DNA from 2 places in the Paramixta manurensis genome. Region 1 is predicted to be linked to the other one. Evidence: predicted binding sites of a transcription regulator. Region 1 holds the regulator's gene; the other holds the start of a gene.
What was found. Region 1 encodes LexA, which represses DNA repair genes until DNA is damaged. Its sites were predicted from a motif close to TNCTGTATGTACATACAGNA; they were not measured.

Region 2: PMPD1_RS10415 (metal-dependent hydrolase) is a predicted target of LexA. The motif match lies at 2,404-2,423, and genes of this name have one in related genera.

Annotation. Positions count from the first base shown of each region.
Region 1 covers NZ_CP054212.1:4,221,628-4,227,688, reverse strand. The annotation lists gene plsB (glycerol-3-phosphate 1-O-acyltransferase PlsB) at 180-2,603, opposite strand; gene PMPD1_RS20350 (diacylglycerol kinase) at 2,732-3,103, shown strand; gene lexA (transcriptional repressor LexA) at 3,210-3,818, shown strand; gene dinF (MATE family efflux transporter DinF) at 3,912-5,234, shown strand; gene PMPD1_RS20335 (CsbD family protein) at 5,476-5,688, shown strand; gene zur (zinc uptake transcriptional repressor Zur) at 5,767-6,061, opposite strand, start outside.
Region 2 covers NZ_CP054212.1:2,143,488-2,149,548, forward strand. The annotation lists gene katE (catalase HPII) at 1-26, opposite strand, end outside; gene PMPD1_RS10410 (L-cystine transporter) at 232-1,623, opposite strand; gene PMPD1_RS10415 (metal-dependent hydrolase) at 1,804-2,385, opposite strand; gene kduD (2-dehydro-3-deoxy-D-gluconate 5-dehydrogenase KduD) at 2,541-3,302, opposite strand; gene kduI (5-dehydro-4-deoxy-D-glucuronate isomerase) at 3,360-4,196, opposite strand; gene hxpB (hexitol phosphatase HxpB) at 4,403-5,071, opposite strand; gene PMPD1_RS10435 (YniB family protein) at 5,226-5,762, shown strand; gene PMPD1_RS10440 (fructosamine kinase family protein) at 5,779-6,061, opposite strand, start outside.

The DNA.
Region 1 (6,061 bases):
TTGAATTTCCTTATCAGTTGTGGGGACAACAGATGAGGAGTTTGACATGGGCCGGTTTTTACAGGCAGAGCCAGAACCGAGGCGATAACCACGTCCATAGGACGTGGTTTTAAGTTGGAAATAAAAAAGGGCGAATGTTCATCATTCGCCCTTTTTATCACCATTATCAACGACGGCGGCTATTCGTGCGCCGCAGCGCTCTCAATGGTCAACCGCACATCATGGGTAATCAAATCGGCCAGCAGATGATACACGCGTAATGTCTCGTCTAACTGCGCGTCGCCGGTATCACTGATATAGCCTTCATCGCGTAATGTTAGAACCAGCGATGCGAATACCGCCTTATCGAAAAACTCCGGCGCATTAATACCGTGCAACACCGACAGGCGTTGTGCCATGGTTCGGCTCTCTTTCTCCAGCGAACCGCGGTTAATGGTTGGATTCGCGCTCAAAATGGAGAAGGTAATGGTGTAGCGCTGTAATGTTTCACGCACGCCAGCCGCCAACAGTTGCAAGGAGCGTAGGCGTGGCGGATTAATACGCAGCGAGTTTTCATCGCTGACTACCAGCCCCTGGCGTGCTAGTTCGGCGGTGAGATCGCTCAGCACTTGCGCTAACTCCTCTTTGCGCCAGCGGAGGAACAACTCGCTTTTCAACATTGGGTAAAGCGTGGTGACCTGATGCAGCAATTCGGCATGTGAAATTTCCCGATGTTGTTGCACGATGGCGGCAATAAGCGACGGGATCACCAACATATGATGCACATTGTTACGGTAATACGTCATCAGCACCGCTTGCTCACGCGGCAGTACAATAATTTCACCGATACTGTCCTGCTCGGTTTCGAACTTATTCATTCCCAACGCGTGGTTTAACAGGGCTTCCGGCGTAACATCCGGTACGGTGGATTCCGGCGAGTAGGGGACATTACGCAGTAATTGCAGGTAGCAATCCAACTGTTCAATTAACTGCTCGCGCGTGAGCGAACGCTGGCGCGAAGCTAATAACGCGGTCACGCACAGGTTCATGGCATTCGCGGCACCGGCATTATTGATCCGTACCATCACCTTTTGGGCAATATCATTGACCGCCGGGGTTAACCAGTTCGGGCGTTGTGCCTCAATCGGATCGATAGCCTCGCGCCACTCCGGCACCCGTTGGTTCAGATAATTGATCAGCGGTAACGGTTCGCCAAAGTTAACGTAGCCCTGCCCGAGGTTGCGTAGTTTACGCAGGCCGCGCACCATTTGCAGGAACCCTTCTTTCTCCTTCGCCGCGCCGCGCAACTCTTTCGCGTAGGTGCCAACCTCAATTACATGCTCGTAACCAATATAAATCGGCACTAATGTGATGGGGCGATTACCGCCGCGCAGCATCGCCTGGATAGTCATCGAAAGCGTGCCGGTCTTCGGATCAAGCAAGCGACCGGTACGTGAACGACCGCCTTCAACGAAATATTCCACCGAGTAGCCGCGGGTAAACAGTTCGCCGAGATACTCACGAAACACGGTCGAGTAGAGTTTATTCCCTTTGAAGGTTCGGCGGATAAAGAAGGCGCCCAGACGGCGGAAAATCGGCCCGGCAGGCCAGAAGTTCAGGTTAATTCCTGCGGCAATATGCGGTGGGACCAGCCCTTGATGATAAAGCACGTAGGAGAGCAGTAAGTAATCCATATGGCTGCGATGGCAGGGAACATAGACAATTTCGTGCCCGTCCTGCGCGAGTTGACGAACGCGCTCACCGCCGCTGACATTAATCCCCTGATAGAGCTTGCTCCATGTCCAACCCATCACGCGATCGGTCAGACGAATGGCCTCGTAGGAGAAATCAGCGGCAATCTCTTCCATGAGTTCAATGGCGTTTTGTTGTGCTTTCTCGTGCGAGATTTTTTTGCTACGCGCTTCGTCTTCTACCGCTTTCGCGATAGCTTTGGACTGCAACAGGCGGTTAAACAAATCCTGACGCGCCGGTAAGCTTGGACCAACTGCCGCCAGGCGTTGGCGGGCAAAATGCATCCGCGCCACGCGCGCCAGTTTTTGCGCAATGGTTTTATCTGTGCCGTGCTCGGTCGCCATACGGCGTAGCGAAACCGTTGGCGAGAAGCGTACAAAGCTATCGCGCCCCAGCCACAGCACGGCGAAGAATTTCTGTACGCCATTCAAAACTCGCAAATGGGGTGCCGATTCGCCCTGGATTTCACGACCCGGCGCGCGACCGAACATCACCGAAACCGGCACCATCTGCACATCTAACTCAGCGTTACTGCGGTGCAGGTCCAGATAGTCGTGGAACAGTTTGACCGATTGCAAGTTAGGCACGAAATAGGGGAAAACACGCGGGCCGTCATGGATAAACACATGGCGCGGCAGCAGCGTCCCGTCAATCTCCAGCGGTTCCAGCGGATCGGGAAGATCATAACGGCGGCATTGCATGCGCAAAGCAAGGAGATCGGCCTTTGAATCATAAGGCAATACATACATAATAGGGCGCGACGTATCGAGCCCCAATTCGGCGATCGGGTGTGATGGGATCGCCTTGCTTTTCACCAGAAAAGTAAGTGGTAAATTCAACAACTTATAATAGATTTTACGCCAACCTGACATAGACAACATGAAGCCTCTTGTTAGCAAAGCGCCGCAAGCATACCAGAAAGCGCTTCGAATATCTGTTGTGTTGCACGGTGTGCGACACCTTCACATTGACGTTAAACATTCCAAAGGGTTCCCTGATTATGGCAAATAACGTAACCGGCATGACGCGAATCATAAAAGCGGCAGGTTATTCTTGGAAAGGATTACGAGCCGCGTGGCAAAATGAAGCGGCGTTTCGGCAGGAATCGATAGCGGCGCTGGTGGCGATCGTGGTGGCATGTTGGCTGGATGTTGATGCCATTACCCGCGTCTTGCTCATCGGGTCGGTATTTCTGGTGATTATTATTGAAGTATTGAACAGTGCAATTGAAGCGGTTGTAGACCGGATTGGCAGTGAAATTCACCCGCTGGCGGGGCGCGCGAAAGATATGGGGTCGGCGGCGGTCTTGCTGAGTATTCTGTTGGCGGTCTTCGTATGGGTGATGCTGCTGTGGCCGCATCATTTGGGATGAGGCTTCCAAAAATGCACAAACCGCTGTTTTTTACCCACGTTTAGGTTTTCAATCCGTAAATACCTGTATATACTCACAGCGACTGTATAAACAACCAGGGGGCGGGATGAAAGCGTTAACGGCAAGGCAGCAGCAGGTTTATGACCTGATTCGTGACCATATTAATCAAACCGGTATGCCACCGACGCGTGCTGAAATCGCCTCCCAACTGGGTTTTCGTTCCCCGAATGCGGCAGAAGAGCATCTGAAAGCGCTGGCGCGTAAGGGCGTGATTGAGATTGTTTCCGGCGCTTCGCGCGGTATTCGCTTAATGGCGGAAGAGGAAGAGGGGCTACCGCTGATTGGGCGCGTCGCCGCCGGTGAACCTCTGCTGGCGCAAGAGCATATTGAAAGCCGCTTTCAGGTTGATCCGTCGCTATTTAAACCCAATGCGGATTTTTTACTGCGCGTTAGCGGTATGTCAATGAAAGACATCGGTATTATTGACGGCGATTTGTTAGCGGTGCATAAAACGCAGGATGTGCGCAACGGCCAGGTGGTGGTGGCGCGTATCGATGATGAAGTTACCGTTAAACGCCTAAAAAAACAGGGTAACATTGTACAGTTGCTGCCGGAAAATAATGAGTTTGAGCCTATTGTGGTCGACTTGCGTCAACAGAACCTGACCATTGAAGGTTTGGCGGTGGGCGTGATCCGTAATAGCGACTGGCTGTAACCGCCATCTGATAACGCGTCGGTCTTTGCCGCCGACGCATTGATCCTCTCTCCTCGCCGGTTTCTGCCGCGGGAGCATTGCCTCTAAACGATAATGCAACTTTTTACCGCGACGGATAAACAGCTCTGGCGGCTGGCGCTGCCAATGATCCTTTCCAATGTCACCGTTCCGCTGCTGGGGTTGGTTGATACGGCGGTGATTGGTCATCTCGACAGCCCGGTTTATCTTGGCGGCGTCGCGGTTGGCACTACGACGACCAGTTTCCTGTTCATGTTGCTGTTGTTCTTACGCATGAGCACCACCGGTTTAACCGCCCAGGCGTTTGGCGCGGGCAACACAACCGCACTGGCGCGCGCCCTGATGCAACCTTTGCTGATTGCCGTGGTTGCCGGTCTTTTCTTCGTCTTATTACGCAATCCTCTCAGCCAGTTAGCGACCGGTATTGTTGGCGGTAGCCCTGCGGTACTGGAACAAGCACATTTATTCATCTCTATTCGTTGGTTAAGCGCACCGGCAACGCTGGCAAATCTGGTTATCCTCGGGTGGCTACTTGGCGTTCAGTACGCGCGTGCGCCAGTCATTCTGCTGATTGTCGGTAACCTGGTGAACATTTTGCTCGACTTGTGGTTTGTTATCGGGTTGAAGTGGGGCGTGCAGGGCGCGGCGGCGGCTACCGCGATTGCGGAATATGTCACACTGGCGGTTGGCGTGCTGATGGTGATTCATGTGTTACGCCTGCGTGGCGTGACGCTTAGGCAGTTAAGGCAAGGATGGAAAGGGGATTTTCGTCGGCTGCTGCGCCTCAACCGCGACATTATGCTGCGTTCACTATTACTACAACTTTGCTTCGCCTCGCTGACGGTGCTCGGCGCGCGTATTAGTAGTGATGTGGTGGCGATTAATGCGGTGTTGCTGATGTTTCTGACTTTTACCGCCTACGCATTGGATGGTTTTGCTTATGCAGTGGAGGCCTTTTCTGGTGAGGCATGGGGCGCTCGCAACGGTAAGCAATTAATCAATGTGTGGCGAGCTGCCTGCCGGCAAGCGGGCGTAGTCGCTTGCCTGTTCGCAGTGATATATGCCTGTTTTGGCAGTGCGATTGTCGCCTTACTCACCTCAATACCTGAATTACGGGTAATGGCGGACCGTTACCTAGTCTGGCAGGTGGTATTGCCGCTGGTTGGGGTCTGGTGTTACCTGTTGGATGGGATGTTTATTGGCGCTACGCGCGGGCGTGAAATGCGTAACAGCATGGCCCTGGCGGCGCTCGGGTATGGGCTATCATTATTGACGTTGCCGTGGCTGGGTAACCATGGTTTATGGCTCGCAGTAGCGGTGTTTCTTGCGCTACGAGGCCTGACCCTCGGCTGGGTGTTACGCCGCCACTGGCAGCACGGCACCTGGTTTAATGCCTGACATATTTTCTTACCGCCCTCACACTCTTCTCTTACCTACTGATATTTCTCTTATTTTATAATTTTATCTGCCGCTTTCTCTGCTTTTCTGGATGGAAAAACTGGATTTTAAGGCAGGGTTGGTAATTTGCACTATAGTTAAAGTTATCGTCAGCAAGAAAATAGCGTTTTATTTTGCAGCGAAGCGTTGCTGACAGGAACAAGCCAAAGCTGTTATCACCCAAAAGCTAAAGGAAACGATTATGAACAGAGATGAAGCCGGCGGTAACTGGAAACAGTTTAAAGGTAAAATGAAGGAAAAATGGGGCAAGTTGACCGATGATGACCTTACTGTGGTAGAAGGTAAACGCGATCAGCTCGTCGGTAAAATTCAGGAACGTTACGGATACGCGAAAGACCAGGCAGAAAAAGAAGTAAGCGATTGGGAAGCGAATAATCGCGATTATCGCTGGTAAAAAATTGGATTATCGCTCTTCAGGAAGAGGCAGGCTCCTACCCTGGCACATGGAACGTGCCGCCCATAACCCTGCTGCTTATCGCCCGCGCTTTTTGGTTGCCAGATTATGATCGTGCTGGCAATTCTCCGGATGTTGACAGGCTTCGACATCGGAGCAGGAAACACACAGCCCGTGAGCTTCAATAACGCTATGGCGTAACGCGAAGCCAGATTGTCCCGCCAGACTTTGCAATATCTTCTCAACCCCTTCTGCATGACGCTCATCAACTGACCCACAACGATCGCAAATCAACATGGCTGAAGTATGTTGCGGCTCGTCGAAATGGAGGCACATCACATAGCTGTTGTTTGACTCCACGCGATGTATAAAC
Region 2 (6,061 bases), 2.1 Mb from region 1:
GCCTTGCTATCTTTTTCTTTCGACATTTACGTTGCTCCTGTTGATGTCATGTTTTAGACCTCCTTAACTATAGAACAATGAAGGTTATACGCCTGAAATTAGCAGGGATACCGGGAGGCCTGGCTCGGCGAGGCAGCAGGGGCAACGGCGAGCGTGAAAGAAAGGATGTAATTTTCTGTGTCGGGGCAAAAAAAAGGGCCGGAATTCGGCCCTAAGTCATCATTAGAATGGTTAGCGATGTGCCAGTTCGGTAGGCTCATCCTGATTAAGCACTGATTTATCTGTCTGACGTAGCCAGTGGCTGGTCAGTGAACCGGCGGTCATCGAGCCATTCACATTCAGCGCGGTACGCCCCATATCAATCAGCGGTTCTATTGAGATCAACAACGCGACGAGGGTGACCGGCAGCCCCATTGCGGGCAGCACCATCAGCGCGGCGAAGGTTGCGCCGCCGCCTACGCCAGCAACACCGGCTGAACTGAGGGTAACGATGCCGACCAGGGTTGCAATCCAAACCGGGTCGAGCGGGTTAATCCCAACCGTTGGCGCGACCATTACCGCCAGCATCGTCGGATAGAGACCGGCGCAACCGTTCTGACCAATGGTGGCGCCAAAGGAGGCCGAGAAGCTGGCGATCGATTCCGGTACGCCAAGGCGCAGAGTCTGCGCTTCCACGTTCAGCGGAATGGTGGCGGCGCTGGAGCGGCTGGTGAACGCGAAGGTGATCACCGGCCAGACTTTGCGGAAAAAGCGCAGGGGATTAATACCATTAACCGACAGCAGTAACCCATGCACGGCAAACATAATCGCCAGGCCCAGATAAGAGGCGACCACGAAACCGCCTAGCTTAACAATGTCATGCAGATTAGAGCCGGCGACCACTTTAGTCATTAGGGCCAGAACGCCATACGGCGTCAGCTTCATGATTAAACGCACCAGCTTCATGACCAGCGACTGTAGCGTATCGATCGCGACCAGTACGCGCTGGCCTTTCTCACTATCATCTTTCAGCAGTTGCAGTGCGGCAACGCCAAGGAATGCCGCAAAAATTACCACGCTGATGATTGACGTTGGGCTGGCGCCGGTTAAATCGGCAAAGGGGTTCTTCGGTACAAAAGAGAGCAGCAATTGCGGCACAGTCAGATCGGCCACCTTGCCCACATAATTGTTTTGCAGCGCGGCGAGACGTGCAGTCTCTTGGCTTCCCTGAACCAAACCTTCGGCGGTGAGGCCAAACAGTTGGGTAACAAACACCCCAACTAAGGCGGCAATCGCGGTGGTAAACAGCAGCACACCAATGGTCAGCAGGCTAATTTTACCCAGCGAAGAGGCATTGTGCAGGCGCGCGACCGCGCTCAGGATAGAGGCAAAGACCAGCGGCATTACAATCATCTGTAACAACTGCACATAGCCGTTACCGACGATATTGAACCACTCAATTGACGCTTTCACTATTGGCGCATTTTCACCGTAAATCACCTGTAAGGCGAAGCCGAAAATCACGCCGAAGAGTAGGCCTGTAAGAACCTTTTTCGCCAGGCTCCAGTTAGACTTTCCGGTTTTTGCCAGAAGCAGAAGTAGCGCCACAAACGCCACAATATTAAGAATGAGCGGTAAGTTCATCCTGGTTCTCCGTTAGCTACCTATCCACGACAAGACGCTGTGGTAGGTGTAAGTCATGATAATTTTTATCGCGCAGGACATTGCGCCAGTGTGATCATGGTAACAGTTCGTTTTGGTGCAACCTTAGAACCAAAAGGAATGGGATATAACTTTTCGCTGGTTATTGTCTGTTTTATGCGCTTATGGGTGATTAATTAACCGAATGAAAGTATTTTCCAGGTTATTAATGACTTGCGCGGGCCAACCCGTTGCACCAAAAGGCGGCATGCCCGCCGGAAACCACAATGCATAACCCACCAAACCCAGGCATAACGCGCGCTCTAACTGGTTCCCTTTTTGACTATTTAACAGCGGCAAACGGAAACGCCAGCGGCATGGCCACAGCAACGGCACGCCTGCGGGCGTCAACATGTCGGCAGCAATATGGCTTAGATAGCCCAGCACCATGCCCTGAAAAGCATCGGCCGGTAGCCAACCGTCGCGCGGCATGTGTAAATGGAACAGCGCCAGTGCGCCAAGCACCGCCAGCAGGCTATGGGTAAAGCCGCGGTGCCCAAACAGGCGGGCTATCGGCTGTGAGATCCATTTTAAACGTTGCCCAAGCACTGATTTAGGATGATCAATATCCGGTAACAGGCAGGTCAGCAGCACTGCCGGGAGAATATGCCACCAATCCCCTTGTGCCAGCGCCGGGGTTAGCTCCGCACGTTTGGCAAAGATAGCGCTGGCAATCGCGAAAATAACATGGCCTTCGGCGGTCATCAGGAAACTCGGATACATGGCTGTCGATGCATCCAGTATAGGGGATTTATACAGTAGAAAGGAATGGGTGACGCTGTAACGAAAAATAAATAAAGGGGCAGCAGTATCCATCAGAACGGTCGCGATAACCGGCGTGAAACCGCGACCTTAGGTAATTAGCGCGCCAGCCAACCGCCATCGACTGCCAGCGTGTAGCCGTTAACATAATCTGCCGCGCTGGACGCCAGGAAAACCACCGGGCCGCTCATATCGTCCGGCTTACCCCAACGTCCGGCAGGAATACGGCCGAGAATCTCTTGATTACGCTCTTCATCGCTGCGTAATTGCTCGGTGTTATTGGTTGCCATATAGCCGGGCGCGATAGCGTTCACATTGATATTATGTTTCGCCCACTCATTCGCCATCAGGCGGGTGAGGCCCATGACTGCGCTTTTCGACGCGGTGTATGACGGAACCCGAATACCGCCCTGGAAGGAGAGCATTGACGCAATATTGATGATCTTACCGCCCTGGCCCTGGTGGATAAATTGACGGGCAACCGCCTGCGAAAGGAAGAATACCGTTTTGCTATTGATATTCATCACATCATCCCAGTCTTGTTCGCTGAACTCAATGGCGTCCGCGCGGCGAATGATACCGGCATTATTGACCAGAATATCAAGGCGCCCAAACGCCTGAACCGCTTCTTCTACTACCCGCGTCACACAACCCGTATCGGTTAGATCGGCATCAATGCTGTAAAAACGCCGCCCAAGCGCTTCAACCTGCGCCTGAGTATCATCGGGGCCGGAGCGATTGACGCCAATAATGTCACACCCGGCCTGCGCCAGCCCGAGAGCCATTCCCTGACCTAATCCAGTATTGCAACCGGTAATCAGCGCCACTTTGCCTTCAAGATTAAATGCATTAAGAATCATACTTCGCTTCCTTCCTGTTCCTGTCATTCGAACAGCCGCCAGGGCTGATCGATATGCTTAGCGCAGTTCGCTCACTTTAACGTGATCCATATCATCGAATACCTGGTTTTCACCGACCATTCCCCAAATAAAGGTATAGCGTTTGGTCCCCACGCCCGCGTGAATGGACCAGCTTGGTGAAATCACCGCCTGCTCGTTGTGTACCAATAAGTGACGGGTTTCTTGTGGTTGCCCCATCATATGGAACACCGCGGTATCCTCATCCATATCAAAGTAGAAGTAGACTTCCATACGGCGTTCGTGGGTATGACAAGGCATGGTATTCCACAGGTTACCGTCTTCCAGTTTGGTTAACCCCATGGTTAGCTGGCAGGTGGGTAACACATCCGGCACGATGAATTTGTTGATGGTGCGGCGGTTACTGGTTTCCGCAGCGCCCAGCGTGGCTGACGAAGCTTCTTGCAGGGTGATTTTTTTGTTTGGCCAGGTGGTATGGGCCGGAGCGCTGTTGTAATAAAACTTCGCCGGTTTACTGGCATCACTGCTTTTAAATACTACTGACTGCGCGCCCATCCCGACATACAACGCTTCCTGATGGCCGATCTCCCAAGTTTTACCATCAACTTCAATGAGGCCAGGGCCGCCAATGTTGATAACGCCTAATTCACGACGCTCAAGAAAATAACTGACGCCCAGTTGTTTCCCAACCTCACTGCCAATGGTGACGCTTTGATGCACCGGCATTACGCCGCCAATAATAATTCGGTCAATATGGTTGTAAGTCATGGTGTAATTGTCAGCGTCGAAAATCTTTTCAATCAGGAACTCGCGGCGCAGACCGTCGGTATCTAACTGTTTAGCGTGATCGCTATGGATGCTTTGACGAACGTGCATGTCGATGCCTCTCCGATGTGCGGGTTATCAGGTGTAACCGTGGTTTACACGGGGCGATAACGGCATCATAGGCACGATGGGATGTGAATTCAATAAAAATGAAATGGCGTTTTATTTATTTTGTCAGGCAGATCATATTTGTTGAAAATAAATCGGGCCGCACCCGGCGCGGCCGCAAATTATTGCTAAACAGGGGGCGGTAAACCTTAGCCGACCAGGTGTTGCCGTGCGAGTTGCTCTAGCGAGCCAAGCTTGACGTCCGCTAACGCCCAACGCTTGTCATCGCGGTATTCCGCTGCCGGAACGACAATCGAACGCATACGCGCCGCTTTGGTCGCCACCATACCGTTAACCGAGTCTTCCAGTGTCACGCAGTTAAGCGGGTCGACACCGAGGCCTGCAGCAGCATCAAGATAAACCTGCGGATGCGGCTTGCTATAAGGCAACGCTTCGGCAGAAGCCACTACCGCGAAATAGTGGCGTAAATTGAACAACTCAAGCACGCGTTCCAGCATATGCAACGGAGAGGCAGAAGCGAGGCCCACTTTTAACCCATTGGCATGGCACAACTGCAAAGCGTGCTCAACGCCGGGTAACAGCGGACGGGTTTCTTCTACCAAATTAATCGCCCGGGTAATAATCCGCTGTGTGACTTCTGGCAGGCTTGGGCCGTTCCACGGTACGGTTTCATACCACATCCGCACCACTTGATCGATGCGTAACCCCAGCGTATCCGGCAACTCACCGGCGCGCGATAAATCAATATCCAGCGTGGCTAAAATATCCCGCTCGGCGCGATCCCATAAAGGCTCAGAATCGACCAACAGGCCGTCCATATCAAAGATCGCGGCAAGCACGGGGCGAGAATAAGACATACAACAACTCCATTTTATGGTTTTGCAACACCTTATCATGAAGCGCAACCCGGGGTGAATGAGCCGCCTGCTACGCGAATGGCTGATATTTTCCAGGCGCTTTTGATGTAGTCGGGGTAGACTTATTGCCAAACGAAAGGTGCAAGGAGAAACCATGACTTATCAACAGGCTGGCAGAGTCGCCATCCTTAAACGCATTATTGGCTGGATTATCTTTATTCCGGCGCTGCTATCGACGTTGATTTCTCTGCTGAGCTTTATGTTCAGACACAGTGAAAAAAAACCGGGTATTGATGCGGTAATGCTCGATTTTGTGCATGTTATGATTGATATGATTCGCTTCAACACGCCTTTTCTCGGCTTCTTTTGGCGCAATGCGCCGGTGCCGGAGTTTCATGGCGCCAGTGATGCGTTGTTCTGGATTATCTATATTTTGATTTTTGTTGGGTTGGCGCTGCAGGCTTCAGGCGCGCGGATGTGGCGTCAGTCACGCCACCTCAAGGAAGGAGTAGAAGATCAAATGATTCTGGAAAATGCCAAGGGCAGCGAAGGGCGCAGTCGCCAGGAACTGGAGGCGAAAATTGTGGTACCGCGCCACACGATCTTTCTGCAAATATTCCCGCTCTATATTTTGCCGGTGATTATTGCCGTCGTCGGGTATTTTGTGTTGAAACTGGTTGGGTTTATTTAGCCGTAACTAGCGCCAGTCAGGCCGGCCTGGCCTGACTTTTACCTAACTCGTCTTGCTCAAGCAGCGCACCAATCGCCCGCTGCGCTTCTCCCAACCAGCTCCCGCCGAACACATTGGCGCGGTTAAGCAAATAATAGAGTTGATAAATCGGTTGACGCTCCAGGAAACCGGCCGGTAAAGGCCAGACGGACTGATAGCCATCATAGATTTGCGGCGGCAACGCGGAAAACCACGGTAACATTGCCAAGTCGCATTCCCGATCGCCCCAGTAGCAGGCGGGATCAAAAATCCATGGACCA